DNA from 4 places in the Streptomyces sp. NPDC001492 genome. Region 2 is predicted to be linked to each of the others. Evidence: riboswitches for the same ligand, from Rfam matches in the RefSeq annotation. Region 2 holds a riboswitch; each other region holds the start of a gene.

Region 1 (7,424 bases), on a different contig from region 2:
ATCGACTCCGTCATCAGGCTCGTCGCCTGGGCCTGACGGCACTCCGTGTACCGCATCGCGGCCGGCGGGTCGTCGTTGCCCAGCGAGCCGAAGTTGCCGTGGCCGTCGACGAGCGGAACGCGCATGGAGAAGGGCTGGGCCATGCGCACCAGGGCGTCGTAGATCGACGCGTCGCCGTGCGGGTGCAGCTTGCCCATGACCTCGCCGACCACGCGCGCGCACTTCACATAGCCGCGGTCGGGGCGCAGCCCCATCTCGTTCATCTGGTAGACGATGCGGCGGTGGACCGGCTTGAGGCCGTCGCGGGCGTCGGGCAGGGCTCGGGAGTAGATGACCGAGTACGCGTACTCGAGGAAGGAGCCCTGCATCTCGTCGACGACGTCGATGTCGAGGATGCGCTCCTCGAACGAGTCGTCGGGCGGCGGGGTCTTCGTGCTGCGGCGGGCCATCGCTGCCGGCTCCTCTTTTCTGGCTGCTCGCCTACGGGTCGCTCACGTCCCCTTCGGCTCGCTCATGCTGAAGCGTGAACGGTATCTGTCGCGGACCATTGTGGACCGCGGCACTGACAACGCGGGTCCAGGACCCTGTCTCGGCGGTCCCGGCCGGTGGGCGGGGCCTACCTCGCCGCGGCTGCCCGCAGGCTACGCGATCCGCTGTGGGCGTATGTGGTCCGGGAACTTCGCCGACGATCTGCGCGCTTGCATACAGTGGCAGGACCGGCAGGAAAACCGCGGTTAGAACCACCGCATCCGCGAGGCGAAGGGACGTACATGCCCATGGGTCACACGGCCACAGACCAGGCAGGCACCGGGGGCCTGACAGCGACCGAGCACCGCCTGGCCAACGGCCTGCGCGTGGTGCTCTCGGAGGATCACCTGACCCCGGTCGCGGCGGTGTGCCTCTGGTACGACGTCGGCTCGCGCCACGAAGTCAAGGGACGTACCGGCCTGGCTCACCTTTTCGAGCACCTGATGTTCCAGGGCTCCGGACAGGTCAAGGGCAACGGCCACTTCGAGCTCGTGCAGGGCGCCGGCGGCTCGTTGAACGGCACCACCAGCTTCGAGCGCACCAACTACTTCGAGACCATGCCCGCCCACCAGTTGGAGCTCGCCCTCTGGCTGGAGGCCGACCGGATGGGCTCCCTGCTCGCCGCCCTCGACGACGAGTCCATGGAGAACCAGCGGGACGTCGTCAAGAACGAGCGCAGGCAGCGCTACGACAACGTGCCGTACGGCACGGCCTTCGAGAGGCTGACCGCCCTCGCCTACCCGGAGGGCCACCCCTACCACCACACGCCGATCGGCTCGATGGCCGACCTGGACGCGGCGACCCTGGAGGACGCGCGCGCGTTCTTCCGCACGTACTACGCGCCCAACAACGCCGTCCTCTCGATCGTCGGCGACATCGACCCGGAGCAGACGCTCGCCTGGGTCGAGAAGTACTTCGGATCCATCGCCCCGCACGACGGGAAGCCGGAGCCCCGCGACGGCACGCTGCCCGAGATCATCGGTGAGGAGCTGCGCGAGGTCATCGAGGAGGAGGTCCCGGCGCGCGCCCTGATGGCGGCCTACCGGCTGCCGCAGGACGGCACGCGCGAGGCGGACGCCGCCGACCTGGCGCTCACCGTCCTCGGCGGCGGCGAGTCCTCCCGCCTCTACAACCGGCTGGTACGGCGCGACCGTACGGCCGTCGCGGCCGGATTCGGTCTGCTGCGGCTGGCCGGAGCGCCCTCCCTGGGCTGGCTGGACGTGAAGACCTCCGGTGACGTCGAGGTGCCGGTCATCGAGGCCGCCATCGACGAGGAACTCGCCCGGTTCGCCGCCGAGGGCCCCACGGCCGAGGAAATGGAGCGCGCCCAGGCCCAGCTGGAGCGCGAGTGGCTGGACCGGCTCGGCACGGTCGCGGGCCGCGCCGACGAACTGTGCCGGTTCGCCGTCCTGTTCGGCGACCCGCAGCTCGCCCTCACCGCCGTCCAGCGCGTCCTGGAGGTGACGGCCAAGGAGGTCCAGGAGGTCGCCAAGGCACGCCTGCGGCCCGACAACCGCGCGGTGCTCGTCTACGAGCCGCTCTCGCCCGAGTCCGCGGAGCACACCCAGGACGAGGACTTCCCCGAAGACCCCGAGTCCGAAGCCACGGTGGAAGCCACCGACCAGAACGAGGAGGCGGCCAAGTGACCGAGCTCGCCACGATGCAGTTCCACCCGCAGCCCCGGGCGGGCGAGGCCAAGCCGTGGGCGTTCCCGTCCCCCGAGCGCGGCGCGCTCGACAACGGCCTGACCGTCCTGCGCTGCCACCGCCCCGGCCAGCAGGTCGTCGCCGTCGAGGTGCTCCTCGAGGCGCCCCTGGAGGCCGAGCCGGCCGGTTTCGAAGGCGTCGCCACGATCATGGCGCGGGCCTTCTCCGAGGGCACCGACAAGCACTCCGCCGAGGAGTTCGCCGCCGAGCTGGAGCGCTGCGGAGCCACCCTCGACTCGCACGCCGACCACCCGGGCGTACGACTGAGCCTGGAGGTCCCGGCCTCCCGTCTCGCCAAGGCGCTCGGTCTGCTCGCCGACGCCCTCAGGGCGCCCGCGTTCGCCGACAGCGAGGTCGAGCGGCTGGTCCGCAACCGCCTGGACGAGATCCCGCACGAGCTGGCCAACCCCTCGCGCCGTGCCGCCAAGGAGCTCTCCAAGGAGCTGTTCCCGGCGACCTCGCGCATGTCGCGCCCGCGCCAGGGCACCGAGGAGACGGTCGAGAAGATCGACGCGGCGGCCGTACGCGCCTTCTACGACCGCCATGTCCGGCCCGCCACCGCCACCGCGGTGGTCGTCGGCGACCTCTCCGGCATCGAGCTGGACGCCCTGCTCGGCGACACCCTGGGAGCCTGGACGGGCACCAAGGCCGAACCCCGCCCCGTGCCGCCGGTGACCGCCGACGACACCGGGCGCGTGATCATCGTCGACCGTCCGGGCGCCGTACAGACGCAGTTGCTCATCGGCCGCGTCGGCGCCGACCGGCACGACCGCGTGTGGCCCGCCCAGGTGCTCGGCACGTACTGCCTCGGTGGCACCCTCACCTCCCGCCTGGACCGCGTCCTGCGCGAGGAGAAGGGCTACACCTACGGTGTGCGCGCGTTCAGCCAGGTCCTCAGGTCCGCCCCGGACGGCTCCGGTGCCGCGATGCTCGCCATCAGCGGCTCCGTCGACACCCCGAACACCGGCCCGGCGCTCCAGGACCTGTGGACGGTGCTGCGCACGCTCGCCGAGGGCGGGCTCACCGACGCCGAGCGAGACGTCGCCGTACAGAACCTCGTCGGTGTGGCTCCGCTGAAGTACGAGACCGCGGCGGCCGTGGCCAGCACGCTGGCCGACCAGGTCGAGCAGCACCTGCCCGACAACTACCAGGCGACGCTGTACCGGCAGCTCGCCGAGACCGGCACCGTGGAGGCCACCGCGGCGGCCGTGAACGCCTTCCCGGTGGACCGTCTGGTGACGGTTCTCGTCGGTGACGCGGCCCAGATCAAGGAGCCCGTCGAGGCCCTCGGGATCGGCGAAGTCACCGTCGTGACAGCCGAGTAGAGGCTGCCTCAGCGGCACGCGCGCGTAGGGGCCCTGGTGACTGATGCGTCACCAGGGCCCCCTAATGTCCGGATTGCGGGAGAGGTTGCCTGTCTGCCCTGTGGCATGCGCTACAAAAGGCGTGATCCGTTTGGGGATTGAAAGTGCTCCCGCTTAGCGTCTTCCGGGCTGTCCGTCAGGCACCGCGCCGCACCCGCGGCACCGGACAGCCATCGCCGAGTCCCCGTACGGCGCGAGCCAGGGGAGCCGGGGACCCACCGCAGTCCCTGGGGTGAATCGGACGCCCGCGCGTGCAGCGAGGGGGTCCGTAGGAGACCTTCCTGCTCCGAACCCGTCAGCTAACCCGGTAGGCGAGAGGGAAGGAAAGGACCAGCCACCACATGGCGTTCACGCGCGCCACCGGGAAGCACCGTCGCCCCACACGGATGCACCGCACCACCACCCGCGCCGCCGGGGTCGCGGCCCTCGCCACCACCGGCGTCATCGGCACCCTGGCAGCCCCCGCGCTCGCCGCCGACACCTCCGTCGAGCAGACCGGCCTCACCCCCGTCATCGCCATCGGCGACACGATCGCCGACAGGATCGACGCCCAGGCCGACGCCCAGAAGCAGGCCGCCGAGGAGGCCGCGCTCAAGAAGGCGGCCCAGGAGGCGGCACGCCAGAAGGCCGCCGCCAAGGCCAAGCAGGAGCGCGAGGCCAAGGAGCGCGCCGCGCGCGAGGCCGAGCGCAAGCGCCTCAACACCTTCGTGGCGCCGATCTCGAACTCGTACGTCTCCACCGGCTACCGGGCCAGCAGCTCCCTGTGGTCCTCCGGCAGCCACACCGGCATCGACTTCCACGCCGCGAGCGGCACGGCCGTCCACGCGGTCGGCTCCGGCACCGTCGTCCAGACGGGCTGGGGCGGCGCCTACGGCAACCAGATCGTGATCAAGATGCAGGACGGCACGTACACCCAGTACGGCCATCTGTCGTCCATAGGCGTCTCGGTGGGCCAGACGGTCACCCCGGGCCAGCAGATAGGCCTCTCCGGCGCGACCGGCAACACCACCGGACCGCATCTGCACTTCGAGGCCCGTACGACCCCCGAGTACGGCTCGGACATCGACCCCGTCGCCTACCTGCGCTCGCACGGCGTGAACGTCTGACGACAGGTCGCAAGACCCCTCTTGAGGCCCCGGCTCCCGAGCCGGGGCTTTCGGTGTTTCTGCCGCCCCGCTGTCCAAAAAATATCCATGGATTCCGGCCCGCCGTCGGAAATTCCGGCTCCGTGCAATAGAGTCACCGATACACGTCAATCATCGACGTTTCACGGGGATTAAGTCGGAGGTCGGTCATGCGTATTCCGGCGCACTCGGTGTGCACGGCGATCCGGGACGACATCGTCGCCGGTGTCTACGAGCGTGGCAGCCGGCTCACCGAGGAACTCCTCGCGCGCCGCTACGGAGTCTCGCGTGTCCCCGTGCGCGAGGCCCTGCGCACCCTGGAGGCCGAGGGCTTCGTGGTGACCCGGCGGCACGCGGGCGCGTGCGTCGCGGAACCGACCGAGCAGGAGGCCGCCGACCTGCTGGAGATGCGCATGCTCCTGGAGCCGCTCGGCGCCTCCCGGGCCGCCCAGCGGCGCACCGACGCCCATCTCAAGGTGCTGCGCGGCCTGGTCAGACTGGGCCAGGAGCGGGCCAGGAGGGGCAACAGTGAGGATCTGCGCTCCCTGGGAGGCTGGTTCCACGAGACGCTCGCCCAGGCCTCCGGCAGCCCCGCGCTGGCGTCGATGCTGACCCAGCTGCGCCACAAGATCGCCTGGATGTACGCCGTGGAGGCACCCGCCAACCCCGTGGAGTCCTGGGCGGAGCACGGCGCGATCGTCGACGCCGTGGCCCGTGGCGACAGCGAGCGCGCGCGGGCGGTGACCACCCTGCATACCGAGCGCTCGAGCGCGGTGCACCGGCTGCGGTTCGGCGGCCCGGAGCGGGCGAACGGTGTGAGGAACTCGCAACATGCCGTAAACATGTCGGGCCTGCGGCATTAACACGGGCGCCGTATACAAAGAGAGAACAATTCGCGGGGCATTATTTCTGCTGCCCGCGACCGGAAATTGCACCACCTAGGTGCGGGAAATGCGAAGGGCTCGCCCGGCAATTCGGACGAGCCCTTCTGTGGTGCCGTGATCAGACGGTCTCGGGGAGTTCCTCGAGACCCTCGGAGACCAGCTTCGCCAGCCGGTCGAGGGCGACGTCGGCACCCTCGGCCTCGGAGGCGAGGACGATCTCCTCGCCGCCCTGGGCGCCCAGGCCGAGAACGGCCAGCATGGAGGCCGCGTTGACGGGGTTGCCGTCGGCCTTGGCGATCGTCACCGGGATACCTGCGGCCGTGGCGGCCCGGACGAAGATGGAAGCGGGGCGGGCGTGAAGGCCCTCGGCCCAGCCGACGTTGACGCGGCGCTCAGCCATGTGATGCTGCCCTTCAGTGTCTCAGGGTTGTCTAGACCAGTTTCCCACACGTGAAGCGTCTCCGGAGCGGTTCTGTGTTCCGTCCGGGGTGGGCGGTCGGGCCGCGGCCTCGGCCCGACTTCCGTCCTTGTTCTCTTCTCTGCGGACTGCCGTGTTCTCCACAGACTGCCTCGCGCCGTTGTCGGACGCGAGCCGTACTCTGGGGCCCATGCAGACCTCGCCGGACCGGCACGAGTACCCCGCCCACTGGGAGGCCGACGTGGTGCTGCGCGACGGCGGCACCGCGCGCATCCGCCCCATCACCGTTGATGACGCCGAGCGCCTGGTCAGCTTCTACGAGCAGGTTTCGGACGAGTCGAAGTACTACCGCTTCTTCGCGCCCTACCCTCGTCTGTCCGCCAAGGACGTCCACCGCTTCACGCACCACGACTTTGTGGACCGGGTGGGACTCGCGGCCACGGTCGGCGGCGAGTTCATCGCCACCGTACGCTATGACCGCATTGGTGCCGACGGCATGCCCGCGTCGGCTCCGGCCGACGAGGCCGAGGTCGCCTTCCTCGTCCAGGACGCCCACCAGGGGCGCGGGGTCGCCTCCGCCCTCCTCGAACACATCGGCGCGGTCGCCCGGGAGCGCGGCATCCGCCGCTTCGCCGCCGAGGTGCTGCCCGCCAACAACAAGATGATCAAGGTGTTCACGGACGCCGGGTACACCCAGAAGCGCAGCTTCGAGGACGGCGTCGTACGCCTGGGGTTCGACCTCGAACCCACCGACCGCTCCCTCGCCGTCCAGCGCGCGCGTGAGCAGCGTGCCGAGGCGCGGTCGGTACGGCGGCTGCTCGTGCCCGGCTCCGTCGCCGTCGTCGGCGCGGGCCGCAGCCCCGGAGGTGTGGGCCGCAGCATCCTCGACAACATCCGGGACGCCGGCTTCACCGGGTCGCTGTACGCCGTGAACAAGGCGCTCCCCGAAGACGTCAAGGAACTCGACGGCGTCCCCGCCCACCGCACTGTCCGCGACATCGACGGACCCGTCGACCTCGCGGTCGTCGCCGTGCCGGCCGAGCACGTCCCCGAGGCCGTCACCGAGTGCGGCGAGCACGGTGTGCAGGGACTCGTCGTCGTCTCGGCCGGGTACGCCGAGAGCGGGCCCGAAGGGCGCGAGCGCCAGCGCGAACTCGTGCGGCACGCGCGCACGTACGGCATGCGGATCATCGGGCCGAACGCCTTCGGGATCATCAACACGTCCTCCGAGGTACGGCTGAACGCCTCCCTCGCCCCCGAGATGCCCCGCCCCGGCCGGATCGGCCTGTTCGCCCAGTCCGGCGCCATCGGCATCGCGCTGCTGTCCCGGCTGCAGCGCCGCGGCGGCGGCGTCACCGGGGTCACGGGTGTGTCCACCTTCGTGTCGTCCGGCAACCGCG
Region 2 (7,424 bases):
CGCGGGGCGGTACGTCCCGTTGTCAATGCCGCGTGAGCTGCCTCTCTGCGTCATCCGAGGTGCCGTGAGCCCTCCGTAACGCCCCTTCGTGAGCGCCCTCCTGGACGGCCTCCCCTACCCCTTCTGAACACGTTCAAGGGCCTGTCGGACCCCCGGAAGGCCCAACTGGGCCCTTTTCGTGCTTCCACAGGGCGGAATTCCTTGTGAAGAACTTCACGAACTTTCTCGGCGAGGCCCCTCCGGCCACTCCCTGAGGGGTCCCAGGAAGCCCTTCCACGCCCCTACCGCACCCCCTCGGGGGCGCTCATACGTTATCGGACCTGCTCACCAGAGGGCTACTGGTCGGTAGTAAACGAGACCTACGCCACCGACCGCTCGACACCCAGGGAGCTTCCCGGAGGCGCGCTCAGGCCTCAGGAGAACCACCCTCCTGAGGCACCTCCCTCTCCGGCGCAGCCTGAAGCGCCGATTGGACCGTCTCCTCGCCGACCCCGAGTGAAGGAGCCGAAGGCAGGTTGAAGGCACGCCGAATCAGCTGGCCGATGCCCTCGGCCGTAGCCTTGCCCGCCTCAACCGCAATAGGATCCAGAAAGCGCACGACAACAGTGCCGCCCGCCCACACGAGCAACATCGTCGGGATTCCTCCACCATTACCGAATGCGGCAATGGTTGCAATGCCGGACGTCGCAATATTACGCAGATCCGCCCATGAATGCGGAGGAGACCCAAATTCGGGCACCACGAGCTGACGCTCGCGAATGAGGAAGTCCCTCAGGAAATCCCAGTGCGCAAGGGACTGCCGGTCGGCTCCTGACCATGACTCCTCGCAGAGCGCGGCGTACTCCCCCAGCAGGTCGTACCTGGCGGGGGTGGTACGCAGGTCCACTCCCCCGCCGGACTCGCTCCAGGTGAGCCCCCGAGGGACATTCAGTGCAGCGGATGCGCGGATTTGATCCATATCGCGGCGATGCGGAAACAAATCTGTGGCACTCACGATGAAACGCGCACCCGAAACACCCTCTCCTCCGGCCACCTCAACGCTGTAGTCCACGCTCCGCAGGAATCGCGGTTCTCCATATCGCCTCAACTCGGCGACACCCCCTTGGATCGGCGGTCTCGAACATAACCCACCGAATGAGAGGACCGGGGACGGTTCGCCGACAAGCCCCCGACCCCGGCGCTGTCAGTGCAGCCCCAGCCCTCATAGAGTCAGGTCAATTGCTCTTCTCGCCTGCATGGATGTCTTCCGCCACCTTGAAGGCGATCCCGTCGAGGATGTCGTGCTCGCTGACCACGACCTCCTCGGCGCCGATCCGCTCCATGATCGAGAGCAGTACGAGGGCCCCGGCGCCGATCACGTCGACACGCCCCGGATGCATGGAGGGGACGGCCGCGCGCTCGGCGTGGGTGGAGTGCAGCAGCCAGTCGGTGATCTCGCGGACCTTGTCGCGGGAGATACGGGAGTGGTGGATGCGCTCCGAGTCGTACTCGGGCAGTTCCTGAGCGATCGCCGACACGGTCGTGACCGACCCCGCGAGCCCGACCAGCGTGCGCGCCTCGCGCAGCGGGACCGTCTCCTCGGCGAGGTCCAGGGCCCGCTCGATGTCGGCCCGCATGGCGGCGATCTGCTCCCCGGCGGGCGGGTCGGTGACCGCGCCGTCCCGGACGAGGTGCCGCTCGGTCATCCGCACGCACCCGACGTCGACGGAGCGCGCCGCGCGCACATGGTCGTCGCCCACGACGAACTCGGTCGAGCCGCCGCCGATGTCGACCACCAGGTAGGGACGGTCGAGGTCGTCACGCCCCTTCAGTTCCTTGGTCGCCCCGGTGAAGGAGAACTCGGCCTCCTGCTCGCCGGAGATGACCTCGGGCTCGACGCCCAGGATGTCCACGACGCCCCGTACGAACTCGTCGCGGTTCGAGGCGTCCCGGGAGGCCGACGTGGCCACGAACCGCACCTTGTCGGCGCCCAGTTCACGGATCACCTCCGCGTAGTCGCGGCACGCCGCGAACGTCCGCTCCAGCGCCTCGGGGGCCAGCCGCCCGGTCCGGTCCACGTCCTGTCCGAGCCGCACGATCGTCATGCGCCGGTCGAGTTCCAGCAGCTCACCGGTGACAGGGTTCACGTCGGCGACGAGCAGGCGGATGGAGTTCGTACCGCAGTCGACGGCGGCGACCCGCCTGAATCCCTCGGGAACCATCGGCTTGGACGCGAAGAAGCCGCTGCGGATCGCGGTGGGGTCAGTGACCTCGCCCTGCGCCTCGCCGGGGAGTTCGTCCGCCGGGTCCGGGGCTTCGAGCGGCTGCACGCACGGGCCCTTCAGCCACCACTCCGGCAGCATCGCGATCGCCTCGTCGCCCAGCGGGTTGACGCCGGGGCCCGCGGCCAGCGAGTGGCCCACCAGCACGTGCAGGCACTTCACCCGGTCGGGCATGCCGCCCGCGCTGGGGAAGCCCTCCAGGACCTCGATGGCGTCACGGCGCGCGAGGTAGTCCTCGTGCGCGGCGCGGTAGGCGGCGGCCAGCTCCGGGTCGGTCGCCAGCCGCTCGGTCATCTCCTTCATGACGCCGTTCGCCTCCAGCGTGCCGATCGCCGAGGCGGCACGGGGGCACGTCAGGTAGTACGTCGTCGGGAAGGGCGTGCCGTCCGGCAGGCGGGGGGCCGTCTCCACGACGTCCGGCTGGCCGCAGGGGCAGCGGTGCGCGATGGCCCGCAGCCCGCGCGGCGGCCGCCCGAGCTGCTGCTTGAAGGCCTCGACATCGGCGTCGGTGGGCTCGGTGCGCGGGGTGGGCGGCGGGGGCGTATCCATGCCTGTACTGAATTCCTCTGTCGGTTCACTGGGCGGAGGCGTCGGACTTGTCGACCCCGTCCCAGACGTTCGTGTACCAGGGGCGGTTGCCCGCGCCCTGCTCGAAGCGCGACTGCTTGGCCACGCTGGGGTCGATCACGACGTAACTCGTCTCCCCGGGCAGCACATAGTGCAGCCGCAGCCGGATCTGCTGCTCGGCGTACTCGTCGTCCTGCCAGCGGGCCTTCAGGTCGCGCAGCTGCTCGACCCGCGCCCTGGCCTGCTCCCTCTGCCGCTGGAGATCGGCGATCTGGGAGCGCTGGGAGACGTACTGCCTTATGGGGTACGCCAGGGCCACCACCATCGAGCACAGCACCAGGGCCAGCAGCGCCGCCCGGCCGGTCAGCCGAGACCGGCGGGCCTGCCGCTTGGTCTGGGAGCGGTAGACCCGGGCCGCCGTCTGCTCACCGAGCAGCCTGATCCTGGTCGCGGTGGAGAACCGGTCCCGGTCCTTCACGGCCATGTCGCCGCCTCCCGTCACACGTGCGTACGTCCCCGCACACGGTACGGGACCGGTACGGGGACGTACGTACGACTGGCTAAGGCTTAGCCCAGGAAGGCTCAGCCCTTGCTGTGCCCGATTGTCCGCGGAGCGGACGTGCGGGAAGGCTCAGCCCTTGAAGCGCGGGAACGCGCTGCGGCCCGCGTACTCCGCGGCGTCGTCGAGGATCTCCTCGATGCGCAGCAGCTGGTTGTACTTGGCGACGCGGTCCGAGCGGGCCGGGGCGCCGGTCTTGATCTGGCCGCAGTTCACCGCGACGGCGAGGTCGGCGATGGTGACGTCCTCGGTCTCGCCGGAGCGGTGGGACATCATGCACTTGAAGCCGTTGCGCTGGGCCATCTCGACGGCGTCCAGGGTCTCGGTCAGCGAGCCGATCTGGTTCACCTTGACGAGCAGGGCGTTGGCGATGCCCTCCTCGATGCCGCGGGCCAGGCGCTCCGGGTTGGTGACGAACAGGTCGTCGCCGACGATCTGGACCTTGTCGCCCAGCTTGTCGGTGATGACCTTCCAGCCGGCCCAGTCGTCCTCGAACAGCGGGTCCTCGATGGAGACGAGCGGGTAGGCCGCCACGAGCTCCTCGTAGTACTCGGTCATCTCGGCGGCCGAGCGGGACTTGCCCTCGAACTCGTACGTGCCGTCCTTGTAGAACTCGGAGGCGGCGACGTCGAGCGCGAGCGCGATCTGCTCGCCGGGGACGTAGCCGGCCTGCTTGATGGCCTCGATGATGAGGTCGAGCGCGGCGCGGTTGGACTCCAGGTTCGGGGCGAAGCCGCCCTCGTCGCCGAGGCCGGTGGACAGGCCCTTGGTCTTCAGCACCTTCTTGAGGGTGTGGTAGACCTCGGCGCCCCAGCGCAGGGCCTCGGAGAAGGACTCCGCGCCGATCGGGGCGATCATGAACTCCTGGATGTCCACGTTGGAGTCGGCGTGCGAGCCGCCGTTCAGGATGTTCATCATCGGCACCGGCAGCAGGTGCGCGTTCGGGCCGCCCAGGTAGCGGAAGAGCGGCAGGTCGCTGGCCTCGGAGGCGGCGTGGGCGACGGCGAGGGAGACGCCGAGGATGGCGTTGGCGCCGAGGGAGCCCTTGTTGTCGGTGGCGTCCAGGTCGAACATGGCCTGGTCGATCAGGCGCTGCTCGGTGGCGTCGTAGCCGACCAGCTCGGGGCCGATCTGCTCGATGACGGCGAGGACGGCCTTCTCGACGCCCTTGCCCTGGTAGCGGTTGGGGTCACCGTCGCGGAGCTCGATGGCCTCGAAGGCGCCCGTGGAGGCGCCGGACGGGACGGCGGCACGACCCGTGCTGCCGTCGTCGAGGCCGACCTCGACCTCGACCGTGGGGTTGCCTCGGGAGTCCAGGATTTCCCGGGCTACGACGACGTCGATGGACGGCACGAGCATCTCCTTCTTGGATGTGACACGGCTACGGCAGTAGCGCGGTGGCTCTGCGGGATGAGCCTAACCGCCTGAGGCCGATCGGCCACGCTGCCGACCACCTCTTGGGCAGAACCGAGAGTAAATTGTTTCCGAACGGAACAAAGAGAGGGCGCAAAAAGAACCCCGCCCCGGTGCGTACGGGGGAACACGCACCGGAGCGGGGAGACCGCGAGGCCGTCACTTGAGGTGCAGCTGCTGGCCCGGGTAGATGAGGTTGGCGTCGGAGACGATGTCCTTGTTCAGCTTGAACAGCTTCTGCCAGCCGCCCTTGACGCCGTGCTTCTCGGCGATCGAGCTGAGGGTGTCGCCCTTGACGACCTTGTACTCGCCGTCGCCCTTCTTGACCTTCTTGCCGGTCGGGGTGGTGACGGTCTTCTGGGTCTTCGTGCTCTCGGTCTTCGCGGCCGGGCGCTCGGCGGAGCGGGAGGCGGCCTGCGAGTCGCTGGAGCGGGCGCCGGTGGAGGGGGCGCTGCCGTTGTAGGCGGCACCGGACAGGCCCGTGCCGCAGACCGGCCAGGCGCCCTTGCCCTGGGAGGCGAGGACCTTCTCGGCGACGGCTATCTGCTGCGCCTTGCTGGCCTGGTTGGCCTGCGGGGCGTAGGCGGTGCCGCCGTACGCGGCCCAGGTGGAGGCGGAGAACTGCAGGCCGCCGTAGTAGCCGTTCCCGGTGTTGATGGACCAGTTGCCGCCGGACTCGCACTGGGCGACCTTGTCCCACTCGGAGGCGGTGGCGGCGGAGGCGTTGCCGGCCGCCATCAGCGGAGCGGCGATGGCGACACCAGTGACGCCGGCGAGCGCGGCGACGCGGGTGGCCTTGGACGGACGGCGGTGCTTGCCCTTGCCGGAAAACAGCATGGTTCGATCCCCTCACCGACGCCTGCGAGGTGAGCTGTCGGGTTCGGGCCGGTTGAGTTGCCCGGCCGTGCTCTCGCTCTCACGAGACACGGCTACACCCCTAGCCGCCCGTCAACTGCCCGGGCAGGCACCTACCTTGGGTCCCCCGCTCCTGCCTACGGCGCTTTACGCGACGACTGTTCCCGTACCGCCGCTGGCAGGATTCGGCGTTGCGGCAGCCGGGGCTCGTGTTGACGAGCGGTGACGACGGTAGACACGCGTTCCGCCGAATTTCAAAGACGATCAGGGCTTCTGAGACTCATCCCACACTTTCACCAAACCGGACATTCAGTGGCGAAGTGTGACGTGAACTCCCGTTGTTTTTCGCCCTATTCGGCACTGAGTTTCAGGGTCTGACCGGCGAAGATGTGGTTCGGGTCGGTACCGATGGCCTTCTTGTTCTCGGCGTAGAGCGCACGCCACCCGCCGTCCAGGTGAAGGGAGTCGGCGATCGAGGCGAGGGTGTCGCCGGCGTGGACGGTGTACGTGTCGTGCGTGCCGCCGTCGGCCTTGGTCGAGTCGGCGGCCTTGCCTGCCGTCTCCTCGGCGCTGGCGCCGCGGTGGCGGCCGGTGCCGGTCGTGCCGGTGTCGACGAGGGTCCAAGTGGACGCCGGGGGCTCGGGATTGTCCGAGTCGTCACCCTTCGCCCCGTCTGTCGCCGAGCTGTCGGCACCCTGCGAGTTGCCCGTGGCCTTCTTGGACGCAGAGGTGGAAGGCGAGGCGGATGTACCGGATTCGGTGGAGTTGTCCGTCGCGCTCGCGGAGGTCGAAGGGGAGGCGCTGGAGGACGAATCCGACGAAGAGGACCTATCGGAAGCGCTGCCCGAGGAGTTGGAGAGACCGGTCGAGTCCGACCCTCCGGAGGAATCGGACGAACCGGAACCGCCGCCCAGCACACCGGTGTCGATGTCGGCCGAACCCGCGTCCTTGGTGAGCCCGGAGGTCAGCCCGCAGGTGTGGAAGGCGCCGACGCCCTGGTCGTCCAGGAGCTTCTCGGCGACGGCTATCTGCTGGTTACGGCTGGCGAGGTCGGCCCGGGGGGCGTAGTCGAGGCCGCCGTACTTCTCCCAGTTCTCCTGGGTCAACTTGAGCCCGCCGTAGAACCCGTTGCCGCCGTTCTCGCTCCAGGAGCCGCCCGTCTCGCACTGCGCCACCTTGTCCCAGGTGGTGCCGTCCGCGGCGCTCGCGCCGCCGGCGGCGAAGAGCGGGATCGCGATGGCGGAGCCGGTCACCCCGGCCGCGACGAGGATTGCCGGAGCCTGACGGGGGCGACGGTGTCGACCGTTCCCGGAGAGCATGCGGAGGCCTTTCACAAGACAGCAGTGACCGCGCGGCGCATGACACCGACAGGCGTTCGATGCCACCGCGCTGGACCGTGAACGTAGCGGCTGCCGATCACTTGTCACAAGTTAATGCCGCGTAGATCACGTGAAGATCACAGACTTGAACGCGCGTCACGTTTGACCGGTTCGCAGCGGCGGCGCATCCGCCGGCGCGCTGCGGATACGGTCGTCCTGTGAACGTCCCGAACACCGCACCCGAACTCTTCACCTGGGAATTCGCCGGCGACCCGTATCCGGCCTACGCCTGGCTGCGCGAGCACTCCCCCGTCCACTGGACGAAACTTCCCAGCGGGGTCGAGGCATGGCTGGTGACCCGCTACGCCGACGCACGTCAGGCGCTCGCGGACGGGCGGCTCTCGAAGAACCCCGAGCACCACGCCGAGGACGCGCAGGGCAAGAGCCGGA
Region 3 (7,424 bases), on a different contig from region 2:
GTAGTGGTCCGCGAACGGAAAACCCGCCCGCAGCAGGCCCAGATCCTCCTTGCCGAGCCCGTCGAACGCGACGGCGACCTCGGACGGCATGCCGACCGTGCCCCGGGCCTCGTTCCAGTCGTCGAGCTTGTAGATCAGGGTCTCGCCGCCGCACAGGCCGGGCAGGGCGCTCGCCAGCAGCGGCCACAGCCGATCCGGCTCGCGCTCGTTGAGGGCGGCGACGGCCACCGACAGCATGCGTTCGTGGGCCCCGCCCGGCACCTGTGCCACGTTCTTCTCCGCTCGTGCGCCGCGTACGCAGTTGTACCCATACCGGCGACGCCGTCCGCTGCCCGACACTGCATGCGAGCACCCTCGAGCAACAACGACGTTCTCGGACACTCCAGCACATCGGCGCCACGGCAGCCGCAGCGGGGGAGTCCCGGCGACAGGGCCTGGGGCGGCCATCGGTCCCCCACGCCGTGCGGGGCCGCCGGCGCGGGGGACCGGCGGCCCCGCACGGCTCACTCCGGCACGGGCGGGTTCGCACGCATCGCATCCGAGATCGACTTGACGCCACCGTGCGGGGTGAGGCCCCCGTCCACCGGAATCTCCGTACGTGTGAGGAACAACAAGGAGGCCGCCGACTTCCGTCGGCGGCCTCGCTGTTGATCGAGCTGTCGGTGTCACGCCCCGACCGGCGTTCCTGACCTCACGCGGGACGTACGGCGATACGGACCGCGGCTTCACCGGCGTAGTGGACCGAGTCCTCGCGGATGACCGCGCCCGGGCCGGGCGCGTGAATCATCAGGCCGTTGCCGGTGCAGATGCCGACGTGGCTGAAGTTGTCGTTGAAGAAGATCAGGTCTCCGGGGCGGCTCTCGGCGAGGGGAATCACCGTGCCGGCGCTCGCCTGCTCGTAGGTGGTGCGTGGCAGGGTGACCCCGGCGGCCCGCCAGGCGGCCTGGGTGAGTCCGGCGTTGTCGTACGACTCCGGCCCGACCGCACCCCACAGGCACGGCCTGCCGATCTGGGCACGGGCGAAGTCGATCGCCCTGTCGGCCTTGGTGACGGCTGAGCTGCCGGCGGCGGGCACGCCCGTCTCGAGCACGGACGGCTGCATGGTCCAACCCCCGGCCTGGGGTATGCCGCCGGTGTCGAGGACGGACGGCTGGGTGCGCCACTCCTCGGCCGTGGGTGTGCCGGTGTCGAGCGCAGAAGGCTGCGCACGCCAGTCCGCGGCGGGGGTGACGCCGGTGTCGAGGACGGACGGCTGGGTGCGCCACTCCTCGGCCGTGGGTGTGCCGGTGTCGAGCGCAGAAGGCTGCGCACGCCAGTCCGCGGCCGGGGTGACGCCCGTGTCGAGCACGGACGGCTGCATGATCCGCTCCTCGACCGCGGGTACGCCGGTGTCGAGCACGGACGGCTGCATGAGCTGCTCACCGGTCGGGTACATGCCGGTGTCGAGCACGGACGGCTGCATGAGCTGCCCGACGGCCGGGGTCACGCCCGTGTCGAGGACCGTCGGCTGCTGCAGCCGCCACGCCTCCTCGTTCGCCCGGTGGGTCTGGTCCCCCTGGTCCTGCCAGGGCTGCTGGGACGGCAGGGCCTGGGCGGCCGGGCGCGGCGCGGAGGTCTGCCGGGCGGTGTACCGGTACAGCAGCTCGCTGGCCGCCGCGATCTTGCGCTGGTTCTGCTCCTTGGACCTGCGCAGGGAGGACTGCTTCGACTCGGGGGCCGCCGCGGGCAGGGCGGGAGCGGCCTCCTGGCGGGGCTGCGGAATGGCGGGCAGCGCGGCCGTGGGGCCGGCGGTCAGCTCGGCCACCGGCCTGCGGGACTCCGCGGAGGGCAGCTCGGCCACGGGCCGGACGCTCGCCCCCGGCCCATCGGCGGCGCTGCGGCTGTCCGCCGGACGCGCGGGCCGGGGCTCCGCCCCTCGGGCCGGCGTACGGTCGGCCGGCAGCACCGCGGGAACCGTCGGGCCCAGGGACGCACGCGCTCCCTCGAACCACCGCCGGGACACCGAGTCGAGTGCCGGATCCGAGCGGCCGCGGTCGCGGGGCGGGGCGGCGGGCGGCCGTGCTCCCATCAACTGGGCGCGGGTGAAGTTGAAGTTGCCGGTGTCGGACTCGGCCTGGTCGTAGAGGCTGCTCACCCGCTGCCGGACGGCCTCGCGGCTGGGGCCCTCGTCACCCGTGGTCGGTGCGGCGTCGGCGGTCTGCGAGAACAGCGCCACCGAGGTGAGGGCGGCGGTCGCGAGAGCGGAATTGCGCATACCGGGAAGGCCGATGCCTCCGGTGCGCGATGGTCGATCCGGCGCCATGGGAGCCGTACTCCTTCCGTACTCCGCCTACCGAGTTAGCTGTCGGGTTCGGGCGGTCGGTTCCGGAAGGCATGCCCTACGGCCCCTGCCCGGGCGGGCAGTTGGGCCGATTCACCCCGTGGTTCGGTTGGGTCCCCGGTTCCGGCTGCCACGGGGGCGCACCGGATTCGGCGGAGGCCGCGCGTCCCGGCGGGGTTCGCCGGAGGAACTCGTGCGGCCTGATGCCACGCTAGCCAACTTGTGCGGCTCGTGTGAAGGTTGAAGGCCGGAATGTCCGATACGCTTTTGTGACCTTCATCGTGACGGGCCGTCAGATCCGTGCGTTGTGCACGCAGTGGATCCGGACGGCAACCGTCCGTCGCGAACAGGCCGTGTCAGGGCCGCGGACCGTCGCCGCGCTCCTCGCGCTCGGCGTTGCGCTTCTTGATGCGCGCCGCCTCCTTGCGGACCTCGGCCTGGGTGGCGCGCTCCTTCTGCAGCCACTCGGGCTGTTCCTGCTTCAGGGTCTCGATCTGCTCGGTGGTGAGTGCCTCGGTGATCCCGCCGCGGGCCAGACCCGCGATGGAGACACCCAGCTTCGCCGCGACCACCGGACGGGGGTGCGGGCCGTTCGCTCGCAGCTCGCGCAGCCACTCGGGTGGCTCGGCCTGGAGCTGGTCGAGCTCGGCTCGTGAGACGACACCCTCCCGGAACTCGGCGGGGGTGGCATCGAGGTACACACCCAGCTTCTTCGCCGCGGTCGCGGGCTTCATCGTCTGGGTGCTCTGGTGCGAGTTCATGCCCTCCAGGGTATCGAGCGTGTTCGAGACCTCCGACCACGGCCGGTAGCCTGGCCTGGTGACAGGCTCCGAGGAATCCCAGGCGTTCCGGCTCGCGTACGTCCCGGGGGCGACGCCCGCCAAGTGGGCGCGGATCTGGAACGAGCGCCTGCCCGACATCCCGCTGAGCCTCCTCGCCGTACCGGCCGCCGAGGCATCCGGCGTGCTGCGGGCCGGCGGGGCCGACGCGGGACTCGTACGGCTGCCGGTCGACCGTACGTTCTTCAGCGCGATCCCCCTCTACACCGAGACGACGGTCGTCGTCGTCCCCAAGGACCACGTGATCACGGCGGCGGACGAGGTGACCGTGGCGGACCTCGCGGACGAGGTCCTCTTCCACCCCCTCGACGACGTCTTCGACTGGGACCGGCCGCCGGGCGAGCCCGCCTTCGAGCGCCCCGCCACCACCGAGGACGCCATGGAACTCGTCGCGGCGGGCGTCGGCCTCCTGGTCGTCCCCCAGTCGCTGGCCCGTCTGTACCACCGCAAGGACCTCACGTACCGGCCGCTGGTGGACGCCCCCGAGTCGAGCGTCGCCCTGGCGTGGCCCGAGGAGGCGACCACGGACCTGGTCGAGGACTTCATCGGAATCGTCCGCGGCCGCACCGTCAACAGCTCCCGCGGCCGCAAGGCGCCGGCACCGGAAACGAAGGGCAAGGCGGGCGGCTCGGCCGGTACCCGGCGCAAGCCGGCAGCGGGGAAGACGGCCGGGAAGTCGGCGGGGCGCAACCCGAGGGCCGGTTCCGACGTCTCCCAGGGCGCCAAGCGAAGGAAGCCCCGCCGCCGGGCCTAGCCTCCCCCGGGGTGGCCTCGCCCCGTTCCGACCATCCGGTGGGGCGATGGACGGGAGGCGGGGGAGTTTTGCTTCGCAAGGGGGTGCGGCGCGCGGGCGCCGCCGCGGACCGGCTGCCTGCCCACGGACCGTGGGACGACCCGGCCGGCCGTGGATACCGTCCGTCACGCGGTGGGCCGTGGCGGGTGGCGGCGTTCGTCGGGCGCACGCTGCGCGGCGAGTGGCAGGCCATCGTCGTCGATCCGGTGCGGCAGCTCAGACGTCGTGGGCTGCCCGCACTGTTCCTGGCGTTCCTGGCCGCCTTCGGCGTCATCTTCTTCCATGCCCTGGCACAGCGGCCGGCCGGTGCGGTGGTGGTGCGGCTGCTCGGCGGCGTCAGGGGCGACCTGCCGTTGTGGCTGGCCCTGCTGCGGACGCCGGTGTCGCTGTATGTCCCGGCCCTGGATCTGCCCGTGTGGGGCGGGATCACGAGCCTGTTCCTCGCGTTCGCCCTCGCCGAGCTGACGCTCGGCCGGGCCGCAACGCTCGTCATCTCCTACGCGACCACCCTTGCCGGCACCCTCATGGTGCGCGTGATGCTCGCGCTGGGCCCGGGCTGGGGCGGGCTGGGGCTGCCGCCCGGGATCGGGCAGGTGCTGGACACCGGACCCTCTGCCGCCGTCGTGGGCCTCTTCACCTATCTCGCCGTCGTCAGGCGCGCTCCCGTCGTGTTCGCCCTCACCGGCGGGTCGATGGTGTGGGAGTCGATCGCCGTACCCAATCTGGCCGGTCGCGAGCACCTGATCGCGGTCGGCACCGCGATCGTCCTGGCGCTGCTCCATGAACGCGGCCGCAAGCGGGCGACCGCCCGGCCCCTCCTTCAGGTACGGCGGGCGGAGTCGCCGGGGACGGGGGTCGAGCGCCCCTGCCCGAACGATCACGTCGCGGTCGGGTGAGCGCGGTCGGCATGCCTCCGAGGCCGGTCAGAGCCTGCGGGGTGCCGCCCGGTTCTGGCCGGTCCCGTTCATTCATCCGCCCGCGGCGGCGTGTGCGCACGGTGAGGGGAGTGATCCTGGCATATCTTCGCCACGACATCCGACATCCGGAGTAAATATGAATAAAACGGATGAACTGGTTGGTGTGGCGGAGCAAGCGGCGCTCGTCGCGCCGGCCGGCCATCAGGGGCGCCGTGTCACCGGGCGGTCCCTGCCCCTCGTCATCGTCACCGCCGCCGGCTCGGTGGCGATCCTCTCCCTCACCGGCGTCGGATGGCTGAACCAGCCCGCCGTCGCGGCCTGGCGCACGGTCTGTCTGGCCATCACCGTCCAGGCGCTGCCCTTCCTGCTCCTGGGCACGGTCCTGTCGGGGGCGATCAACGCGTTCGTCCCGGCCGACCTGTTCACCCGGATCCTGCCCCGCAGGCCCGCACTCGCCGTCCCGGTGGCCGGCGTCGCGGGCGTCGTCCTGCCGGGCTGCGAGTGCGCCTCGGTGCCGGTCGCGAACAGCCTGATCCGCCGCGGTGTCACTCCGTCCGCCGCGTTCGCCTTCCTCCTCTCCGCCCCCGCCATCAACCCGATCGTGCTGACCGCCACGGCCGTCGCCTTCCCGGGAAACCCGGCCATGGTCGCCGCCCGGCTGCTGGCCTCGCTCGTCACCGCGGCCGCGATGGGCTGGCTGTGGCTCTGGCTGGGACGCGAGGAGTGGCTGCGACCGGCAGTCCGCCCTGCGGGCCACCGCTCGGGGCACAGCCGCTGGAGGGAGTTCCGCCTCGGCTTCCAGCACGACTTCCTGCACGCCGGGGGCTTCCTGGTGCTGGGCGCCATGGCCGCGGCCACCTTCAACGTGGCGGTGCCGCGCTCGGTCCTCGACACCTTCTCCGGCTCGCCGTGGCTGTCGGTGCTCTTCCTGGCCGCGCTCGCCGTCCTGCTCGCCGTCTGCTCGGAGGCCGACGCGTTCGTCGCCGCCTCGCTCACCGGGTTCTCGCCCACCGCGCGGCTGGTGTTCATGGTGGTCGGCCCGATGGTCGACCTGAAGCTGATCGCCCTTCAGGCGGGCACGTTCGGCCGGTCCTTCGCCCTGCGCTTCTCGACCGCGACGACGGTGGTGGCCGTCGCCGCGGGCGTCCTGATCGGAGGCGCACTGCTGTGAAGCGCCACGCCCAAGTCCTCCTGCTGGTCCTGACCGGCCTGGGGCTGCTGCACGCCGCCCTGTTCAGCGACCTGTGTCTGCGCTACGTCAAGGAAGGCCTGCGCCCCCTGCTGATCGCCTCCGGGGTGCTGCTCCTGCTGCTGGGCCTGGCAGGAGCGGCGCTGGACCGCGCGGCCCCCGAAGCCGACGCGCACGCACACGGCCACGACCACTCCACCGCACCCCGTATCGCCTGGCTGCTGTTCCTGCCCGCGCTCAGCCTGCTCCTCTACGCCCCGCCCGCCCTCGGCGCGTACACGGCCTCGCACGCGAACAACAAGGCCGTGCCGAAGGCGCAGCGGTTCGATCCGCTGCCCGCGACCGTCCCGCTGCCGATGACCCTCACCGACTTCACCGCCCGGGTCCAGCAGGACCGGGAGCAGGCCGTCAGAGGCCGCAGCATCCGCATGACCGGGTTCGTCACCCCGGCGGGGCAGGGCGGCGGCTGGTATCTCACCCGGATCATCTTCACGTGCTGCGCGGCGGACTCGCAGTCGGTCAAGGTCCGCATGTACGGGGCGCCCGCGCTGCCGGCCAACACCTGGGTGGCCGTCACCGGAACCTGGCACCCCAAGGGCACGCTCGGCACGAAGTCCGCGACGGCGGCCCTGGACGTCCACCGCACCGAGCGCATCTCCCCACCCGTCAACGCCTACACGGACGACCTTCCGCTCACACCCTCGTGACGAGGACGGCAACGTCGGCATCAGGGCATGTACGTGGCCTCACGCCGCCCGGCGGGGTCGGGCGGCCCCGAAGACGGTGGTGCGTCCGCCGTCGCGACTGATCAGCGTGGTGAGGCGGGAGGTGCGGATCGGGGGGTCGGGTTCGTGCTCGAAGCCGCTGAGCGCCTCGGTGGGCGGGCGCACAGGACTCCGTGCCCGGGGTAGGGGTCGGCGGCCAACAGGTCATGAAGGGTGGGCACGCTGATGCGTTTTCTGGTCGGTACGGGGTCGCCGGAATCAGACTGCACCCGCCAAGGGACGGCAGGCGTCGAGAGGGTTGGCCGGTCAGAGCACCTGAGTGGTGCGCACGAACTCCCGGATGATCCGCGCCAGTTCCGCCGGCCGGTCCAGGGGGAGCAGCGTGTAGCCGTCGTCCACCTCGACGAGCCGCCCCTGCGGCAGCAGCGCGGCAAGGCGACGGCCGTGCTCGGGCGGCATCACCCGGTCCTCGCGCGCCCAGACCACCAGGGCGGGCCGGTCGAAGAGCGGCAGACGTTCGGCCGTGGCTTCGAGCAGGCGGCGGGTGGCCCGGTTCGCGCCGCGGAGGAGGCGTACGGCGTCACGGCGGATGGCCGGCTGCCGCAGCACCGGGCGCATCCAGCGCGCGGTGGCCGCATCGC
Region 4 (7,424 bases), on a different contig from region 2:
CGCCGCGCCGCTCGTGGAGGCGCGCTTCAACGGCGGGCGTGACACCTGTCCCGAGGGCTGGGCGGTGGTCCGGGCCGCGGCCGACTGGCACCGCATGGGCTGTGAAACACCGCTCACCGGGGACGCGTTGGCGCAGCTGTTCGCGCGCTACCTCGCCGCCGGCCCCAGCAATCGCGCCATGACCGAGGCGGCCCTGGGGACCGGCGTCGCCTGGGCGACGGAGCCGGTGGCCGGAAGCATCGCGCTGCTGCGCGAGTCCCGGGACGCGGGCCCGTCCCCGAGCGGTGCCGGAGCCGAGGACGGGGACGACCGCCGCTACGAGGCCTTTGCCTACCTTCCCGGCTACCTCGACGGCCGCGACGACCCGGAGACCTCGCCGGTCCCCCGGTTCGCCTGGGAATGGGCCGTGCGCGCCGTACCGCCCGACCACCTGCTCGGCGTCGCGTTCGCCGCGTTCACGCGGAAGGAACAGGACGTGGCCGTCGGCGCGCTGGAACGTGCCCACACCGATGCGACGAACCGCGGAGTCAGGGCCTGGGCGGCGCTGATGCTCGGCGAAATGGCCATGTATCTCAAGGACATGGCGCGCGCCAAGGTGCTGTTGGAGGAGGCGGCGGGTTCCGGATCGTCCGACGTCCTGCCGTTGGCCCAGGTCGACCTCGCCGCCGTACTGCAGGTCACGGGTGACATGGCCGGCGCACGCCGGCAACTGGAGGCGGCGATCGCGTCCGGCGATCCGCAGGCGGCTCCGCTGGCCCGGGCGAGCCTGGGTGGCGTGCTGCTGAGCCAGGGCGAGACCGAGCGGGCCCGGGAACTGCTCGAATCCGCACTGGAGTCGGGAGACTCCCAGGTCGTGCCGATCGCACAGTCCGGTTTCGCCGGGTTGATCGTGCAGCGCGGCGAGATGTCCGGCGCGGGGGCCCGGGCGAAGCGCGCCCCGTCCGCCGCGCTGCCCTCCGGCGCACAGTCCCGCCTCGTCGGCACGGAGCCGCTGAGCCTGCCGCGTGCGGTACGCCAGTCCGCCATCGCGTCGGCGGTACCGCTCGCCCAGGTCAATCTGAGCGCGGCCCTGCTCGACGAGGGCGAGCTGGACCGCGCCGACGAACTGCTGGCTGCGGCGCTGTCCTCCGGGAATCCGCTGGTGGTGCCACTGGCCCAGGCGAACCTCGGTGCGCTGTGCATCCAGCGGGGCGAGCTGGACCGGGCCCGCGATCTGCTGGACGCGGCCGCCGCGTCCGAGCATCTCTTCGCCTCCGAACACGCCCAGGTCACCCTTGCCTGGCTGTACTGCCTGGAGGAGAGACTGGACGAGGCCGATGCCGTCCTGGAGCGCGCCGTCCACTTCACCAATCCGGAGCAGGTGCTGCGTGCCCAAGGCCTGCTCGCCGCGGTGCAGGCGGCACGTGGCGACTTCGAGGCCGCTGCCGAACGGCTCCAGAGGGTCGTCGACTCGGGCCACCCCGGCTGGGCCGCCGTCGCCCGCTCCGACCAGGCGATGTACTGGGCCCAGGCCGGCTACGACGACCGCGCCCTGGCCGCGCTCACCGAGGTCGCGGAGTCCGGTCACCCGGATCAGGCTCCCCGTGCCGCGGACCTGCTGGGCGACGTGAAGACAGCGCTGGAGGACTGGCCGGGCGCCGAGGCCGCCTACCGCGCCGCGATCGCCTCGGGCCACCGGGTCTGGGCCCCGATGGCCCGCCTGGACCTCGCCCTGTTGTTCATCAGGCTCGGCGACGAGCGCGGGCCGGACCTGCTCACCGAGATCATCGACTCCGACGAGCCCGATCTGGCGCCGCGCGCCGCCGACCTGCTCGGCGACACACTGGCCGCCCGCGGCGACTGGGCGGGGGCCGAGGCCGCCTACCAGCGGGCCATGGACTTCGGACACCAGCACTGGTCGGCCGTCGCCCGGATCGATCTGGCGCTGATGCTGGCCGAGCGGGAGGACGGAACTCGGCGCGCCGAGGCCCTGTTCACCGCGGAGGCCCGGTCGGGCTCGGCACTGGCCGAGATCGCCGAGGCGTTCCTGGGCATCCTCCTCGTGCAGGAGCAGCGCACCGAAGAGGGTCGCCCGATCCTGGCCCGCATCGCGGAGTCCGACTCCGAGGAGGCAAGGGACCTCGCAGGCGTCCAACTCGCGAAGCTGGCAGCCCAGGAAGGCCGGCCGGAGGAGGCGGCCGAGCGCTTTGAGGCGCTGCTGGCCTCCGACAGCCGGATCGCCACGTCGTTGACCCCGCTCGCCCTGGCCCATCTGGGGGCGATCAAGCTGCAGCAGGGCGACGTGGAGGCAGCCCTGGACCTCCTCGACGAGGCGACCGCCTCCGGGCAGACGGACGCGACGGCCGTCGCGCTCCTCGGCCGCGGCGAGTACCTGGTCGAGGTGGGCGACATGGCGGCGGCCCAGCCGTATCTGCGGGCGGCGCTCGACCTGGACGAGCCGGACGTCACCCCGCGGGCGCTCGCCCACCTCGGCTGGACGCAACTCGCCGAGAACGACCTGGAAGAGGCCCGTGAAACCCTCACGCGGGCACTGGCCACCGACACGCCCTCGATCGAGCCGCTGACCCGCCGCCTCCTCGGCAGCGCACTCGCCCGGCTCGGCCGTCGCACGGAGGCCCGCGAGACGCTTCTTCCGCTGGCCCGCTCGGACGACCCGGAGCACCGGCCCCAGGCTCTGGTGATCCTGGGCCGGTTGGCCATGCTGGACGGATACACGGCCGAGGGACAGCACTGGTTGCGCGAAGCGGTCGCATCGGACGACCCGGACGCCAGAACCCTGGCCCTGACCGCCCTCGGCGACGCCCCCGTCGCCTCGCGACCGGCTCTCGTGCCCGCGGGCTCGGACACCCGACCGCGGGAGATCACCACCACCCCGGGCAGGAGCGACGCCCCCGCCCCGGACGTACGGCCCTCGTCCGCCCCCGAGGAGCCCGCACGGCGGGCACCCTCGGGCGACGGCCCGCCCTCCGTCGGCCTGCCGCCCGGCCTGTTCCTGCTTCTGGGTCGCATCGCCGAGGGCGAAGGTCTCCCCGACGAGGCCCGCTACTGGCTCGAGAAGGCCCTGGCCGCCGGCCTCACCCCGGACGCCGCACGCCCGCTGCTGACGGCGCTCCCGGCCGACGACACCACCGTCTGAGCACGCAAGCGACCCATGCTGCGGCCCGGCAGGGAGGACCGACACGGCGCCGCGGCGCGAGCCCATGCAGCGCGCCGCAGCGGGTCACTCCGGCGCGGGCGTCACAGCACCGTGAAGGTCCACAGCAGATTGGTGCTGCTGCCGTACGTCGACTGCTTGGTGCCGGAGCCCGAGGCGACGTTGCCGCCGCCGTCGAGGACCAGGCCACCGGCCGGATGCACACAGCCTCGCCCGCAGCCCAGCAAGAGGTCATTGCGCCTGTTCAGGGCCCGTATTGCGGGTTGCCGCAATCCGCGTTTCCGCCCTGCCGGGGCGGCGGCGCCTGGGATAGCGTGAAAGGCAGAAAGGCCATTTGGCTGGGGCTCTTGGGCGCTAGCCCCCGTCCTTACGGGGGCTAGCGCATCAGCGGGCCGGAATCGCGTAGCGACCGAGTGTGCTGTGGTGTCAGTGGCCCGCACCATGGTGAATTTCGTCGAGGGGGGTGTTCCCGTGCTCTCTGGCCGCAGGTACCGGCTTTCGCTCACTGAAGATCAGGGTGCTTTGTGCGAGGAGTTCGGCAACATCTGTCGGGCGGTGTGGAACACCGGTCTTGATCAGCGGCGTCAGTACCGGCATCGGGGCGGATGGATGAACTTCGCGCCGCAATGCGCGGAGTTGGCCGACGCCAAACGCGAGCATGACTGGTTGAAGGCTGCGCCCTCGCACATCTTGCAGCAGGCCTTGAGGGACGTGGATCGAGCATGCCGAAGGCATGGCACGTTCAAGGTCCGCTGGCGTTCGAAGGCGCTCTGGTCGCCCTCGTTCCGGTTCCCGGATGCCAAGCAGATCCAAGTTGAACGCCTCAGCCGCAAATGGGGCCGCGTCAAGTTGCCGAAGCTGGGATGGGTGCGCTTCCGCTGGTCTCGTCAGCTCGGCGGGGCCGTGCGGTCGGCAACTGTAAGCCGCAAGGGCGCGCACTGGTTCGTATCGTTCCTCGTGGACGACGAGCAGGCCGCGCCCGCTGCACATGCGATGCCGGATACTGCGGTCGGCATAGACGCGGCGTGAGGGTCGCGGTGACGACCAGCGCTGGTCACTTCCATGACCGGCCGTTCATCACTGCGGGCGAGAAGACCCGCTACCGCAGGCTTCAGCAGCGGCTCGCGCGCCAGAAGAAGGGGAGCGCGAACCGGCGTAAGACGGTCGCGGCGATGAACCGGATCATGGGGCGAGCCATCGACCGGCGGGCGGACTTCTGCGCCCACCTGGCGAATCGCTTCACGTCTCGCAACGCGCTGGTGGTCCTGGAAGACCTCAAGACGCGCGCCATGTCGAAGTCGGCGTCCGGCACGATCGCCGAGCCAGGCCGACGCGTGGCCCAGAAACGCGGCTTGAACCGGGCCATCCTCGACAAGGGATGGCACAAGCTCGAACTGGCCCTCACCAGCGCGGCTCGGTACACGGGTCCCTGACCGCCGCGTACGCGTACGCCGAGCGCGGCGCGGCAGCAGGCCCCGCCGGTCTGATCCGTGCCCAGCTCCACGCCTGGGCGCTGCTGCCGACCCTCGCTCAGCAGGGCCGCGACCAGGAGGCGGCCGCCGCCCTCGACGTGGCCTTGACCGAACTCGAAGCCGACCCGGCAGGCCAAGCACCCGGGCGTTTCGGCTTCGACGAACCCGAACTCGCCCTGCACCAGGCCGAAGCGCACCTCACGCTGGGCCGCACCGAGCAGGCCCGCGCCCGCGCCGAGGCCTCCGCGGCCGCCTGCACCACCGGCAGCCCCGGATGGGCCGCCGCCACCCTCGTTCTTGCCCAGGGTGAGGCCTCCGACCAGCCGTCCGACGCCGCTCAGCGCGCCCTGGACGTCATCGACCGGGTGCCGCCGAGCCGCCTGCGCGCCACCGCCCGCACCCGGCTGCAGCGGCTGGAGGGCCTGCTCGCCGCCCGCCCCGCCGAGTATGTGGCCGATCTCCGCGAGCGCCTGCGCACCCTGCCGCCTCCTGTGGACGCGTCCGGCGCCGCATCGGCGTAACGCCGTTGTTGGGCATGGCCTGGCTACGGCACGGGGGACCGAGGGCGGTCCGGGGTCATTCGTCGTCTTCCTCGGGCCCGTCGTCACTGTTGTTCATCGCGTCGTAGAAGGCCTCGTCGTCGTACTCGATGCTGACGTACTGGGGCTCGAAGAGGTCGTCGTCTGGGTCGATGCCTTCGGATGACCGCATCACCTTGACGTCGCGCCGGCGGCCCTGGGGGCGGTGCTTCTCCTCGAAGCGCTGCCGGCCCTCTGATGTCACGTCATGCCCCGCGGGGGCGACGGCTCGTCAGGTTGCCGTCGCCCCCGCGGGAGAGTCAGCTGACCCGGCCGTACCAGACCCTGGAGGTCCAGATCTTCTGCAGCTTCACGACGTCCCCGGTCTTCGGGGCGTGCCAGATCTTCCCCTTCCCGGCGTAGATGCCCACGTGGTAGACGTTGGAGCCCGAGTGGAAGAACACAAGGTCTCCGGCCTTCCGGCTCTTCGCGGAGATGTGCTGGGTCTTGTTGTACTGCTGGGCCGCTGTACGGGGCAGCTTCTTGCCCGCCTTCTTGAACGAGTACAGCGTGAGCCCTGAGCAGTCGAACCGGCGCGGTCCGCTGGCGCCCCACTTGTACGGGGAACCCTTTTTGGAAGCCGCGATCTGGAGTGCCTTCGTCGCCATGGTGGCTGCCGAGGCGTCGGAGGCGACGCCCGGGACCACGATGGAGCCGCCCACTGCGGCGATGGTGAGGGCCGAGGCCGTACCGGCCCGGACCATCAGCGACGGGACACGATTGAGCGCAGTCATGCGCAACCCTTCGTCAGCCGCCTGTGAAGGATGACCTGTCGGATTCGGGCTGGCGAAGTTGCCCGGCCGCTGACGCGGCTTCACCCCAAGGGCTGCTCGACCCGGTCATGGCGTGACCGTTCCGGCGACCCGTCTTGCTTGGGTCCTCCACTCCTGCCGATCCACTCCTGTCGACCGGTCATCCGGGCGGCGGCAGGACTCGGCGTCCGCCCGGATCGCCCCGCCGCTGCGGCGGGGGCTTGTCGTCAGACAGGGATCTTCACCCATACAAGTCCGAAAATCCCAATGGAACCGGGGGTTTGTGTCGTTACTCACCACTCACCCGTTCGGGTGGACACCCCTGCGTTCGAGGGGGCGTTGAGACCCCCGAGGAGGCCCGGACCAGCACCGGAGCATCACATTCCGGCCTTGCGGCAGGCGCGTTGCGCAACCCTGACGGTCGCGAAAAAGGAGCCGCGACTACGCCGAATGGGGGTACCTCGTTTGGTCCGTTTGAACTCCGGTCCGGACGCTTCGCCGAGGGGTGGAAGGTCCAGACCGGTCACGTGCGTCAACTGTGGGGCGGTGGCGGCACCGTGACCCGGGCGGTCCGCCGCTCCCCGTCGAGCACCCGCAGGGCGCGCCCCAGCGTCGGGGCGTGCAGTTCGGTCTCGCCCCGCTGGTGCATCAGAGCCAGGGCGTCGCGCAGCTGGGCCGCCTTGCTCACCAGCGCCTGCGCGGCCCGCAGCCCGCGATACGTGTCGCCGTGCTGCGCGGGGTTGATGCGGCCGAGCAGGTCGACCACGTCGAGGTAACGGTCGATCAACTCGCCCTCGGCGCGCGTGAGGGCGGGCAGCGGCGGGAGTTCGGGTGGGAGCACCGGCCGCTCACCGCCCGGTGGGCGGGGCGAGGGTGGCCTTGCGGCTGGGGATGATCCGGTCCACCAGGCCGTATTCCACGGCTTCCTGGGCGTTCAGGATCTTGTCCCGCTCGATGTCCGCGGCGACCTGCTCCGGGCTGCGTCCCGTGTGCCGTACGAGCATCTCCTCCAGCCGGGCCCGCATCCGGCCCAACTCCTCGGCCTGGATGGCCAGATCGCTGGTCTGTCCCTCGATGGGCTCGGCCAGGAGCGGCTGATGGATCACCACGCGTGCCCCCGGCAGCGCGAACCGCTTGCCCGGCGTGCCCGCCCCCAGCAGCACCGCGGCGGACGAGCCGGCCTGCCCGAGACAGATCGTCTCCACGTCGCAGCCGACGTACTGCATCGTGTCGTAGATCGCCGACATGGCGGTGAACGAGCCGCCCGGGGAGTTGATGTAGAGCGAGATGTCCTGGTCCGGGTTCTGGTACTCGAGATGCATGAACTGGGCCATCACATCGTTCGCCGAGGTGTCGTCGATCGGCGTCCCGAGAAAGACGATCCGCTCCTCCAGGAGCTTGGAGTACGGATCCATCGTCTTGGTGCCGGAGCTGGTGCGCTCGGTGAACTCGGGCAGGACGTAACGGG

The links. Region 2 has a riboswitch for cyclic di-AMP ahead of ACWC1K_RS35075 (transglycosylase family protein). Riboswitches for the same ligand answer to the same signal wherever they lie in the genome.
Region 1: it holds a riboswitch for cyclic di-AMP, as region 2 does, so the genes downstream of both, ACWC1K_RS22180 (M23 family metallopeptidase) here and ACWC1K_RS35075 (transglycosylase family protein) in region 2, are expected to answer to the same signal.
Region 3: it holds a riboswitch for cyclic di-AMP, as region 2 does, so the genes downstream of both, ACWC1K_RS13890 (C40 family peptidase) here and ACWC1K_RS35075 (transglycosylase family protein) in region 2, are expected to answer to the same signal.
Region 4: it holds a riboswitch for cyclic di-AMP, as region 2 does, so the genes downstream of both, ACWC1K_RS26685 (C40 family peptidase) here and ACWC1K_RS35075 (transglycosylase family protein) in region 2, are expected to answer to the same signal.

The regions. Positions count from the first base shown of each region.
Region 1 covers NZ_JBSFHW010000017.1:48,496-55,919, reverse strand. Annotated here, with positions in the region: gene ACWC1K_RS22195 (DNA gyrase/topoisomerase IV subunit A) at 1-449, opposite strand, end outside; gene ACWC1K_RS22190 (M16 family metallopeptidase) at 777-2,174, shown strand; gene ACWC1K_RS22185 (M16 family metallopeptidase) at 2,171-3,559, shown strand; cyclic di-AMP (ydaO/yuaA leader) riboswitch at 3,763-3,927, shown strand; gene ACWC1K_RS22180 (M23 family metallopeptidase) at 3,940-4,704, shown strand; gene ACWC1K_RS22175 (GntR family transcriptional regulator) at 4,893-5,585, shown strand; gene ACWC1K_RS22170 (HPr family phosphocarrier protein) at 5,725-6,006, opposite strand; gene ACWC1K_RS22165 (bifunctional acetate--CoA ligase family protein/GNAT family N-acetyltransferase) at 6,215-7,424, shown strand, end outside.
Region 2 covers NZ_JBSFHW010000035.1:30,671-38,094, reverse strand. Annotated here, with positions in the region: gene ACWC1K_RS35100 (hypothetical protein) at 407-1,051, opposite strand; gene ACWC1K_RS35095 (Ppx/GppA phosphatase family protein) at 1,215-2,201, opposite strand; partial or broken gene ACWC1K_RS35090 (DUF501 domain-containing protein) at 2,409-2,810, opposite strand; gene ACWC1K_RS35085 (FtsB family cell division protein) at 2,836-3,312, opposite strand; gene eno (phosphopyruvate hydratase) at 3,460-4,746, opposite strand; gene ACWC1K_RS35075 (transglycosylase family protein) at 4,960-5,637, opposite strand; cyclic di-AMP (ydaO/yuaA leader) riboswitch at 5,642-5,810, opposite strand; gene ACWC1K_RS35070 (transglycosylase family protein) at 6,006-6,974, opposite strand; gene ACWC1K_RS35065 (cytochrome P450 family protein) at 7,193-7,424, shown strand, end outside.
Region 3 covers NZ_JBSFHW010000009.1:21,611-29,034, forward strand. Annotated here, with positions in the region: gene ACWC1K_RS13880 (LuxR C-terminal-related transcriptional regulator) at 1-270, opposite strand, end outside; partial or broken gene ACWC1K_RS13885 (3-oxoacyl-ACP reductase) at 504-608, opposite strand; gene ACWC1K_RS13890 (C40 family peptidase) at 692-2,254, opposite strand; cyclic di-AMP (ydaO/yuaA leader) riboswitch at 2,311-2,485, opposite strand; gene ACWC1K_RS13895 (DUF5997 family protein) at 2,677-3,081, opposite strand; gene ACWC1K_RS13900 (LysR family substrate-binding domain-containing protein) at 3,140-3,913, shown strand; gene ACWC1K_RS13905 (hypothetical protein) at 4,099-4,848, shown strand; gene ACWC1K_RS13910 (permease) at 5,006-6,040, shown strand; gene ACWC1K_RS13915 (TIGR03943 family putative permease subunit) at 6,037-6,765, shown strand; gene ACWC1K_RS13920 (hypothetical protein) at 6,805-6,948, opposite strand; gene ACWC1K_RS13925 (alpha/beta fold hydrolase) at 7,090-7,424, opposite strand, start outside.
Region 4 covers NZ_JBSFHW010000022.1:41,929-49,352, forward strand. Annotated here, with positions in the region: gene ACWC1K_RS26660 (tetratricopeptide repeat protein) at 1-3,136, shown strand, start outside; gene ACWC1K_RS26665 (RNA-guided endonuclease InsQ/TnpB family protein) at 3,584-4,183, shown strand; gene ACWC1K_RS26670 (transposase) at 4,180-4,587, shown strand; gene ACWC1K_RS26675 (hypothetical protein) at 4,533-5,147, shown strand; gene ACWC1K_RS26680 (hypothetical protein) at 5,203-5,409, opposite strand; gene ACWC1K_RS26685 (C40 family peptidase) at 5,465-5,938, opposite strand; cyclic di-AMP (ydaO/yuaA leader) riboswitch at 5,942-6,075, opposite strand; gene ACWC1K_RS26690 (hypothetical protein) at 6,489-6,797, opposite strand; gene ACWC1K_RS26695 (ATP-dependent Clp protease proteolytic subunit) at 6,805-7,424, opposite strand, start outside.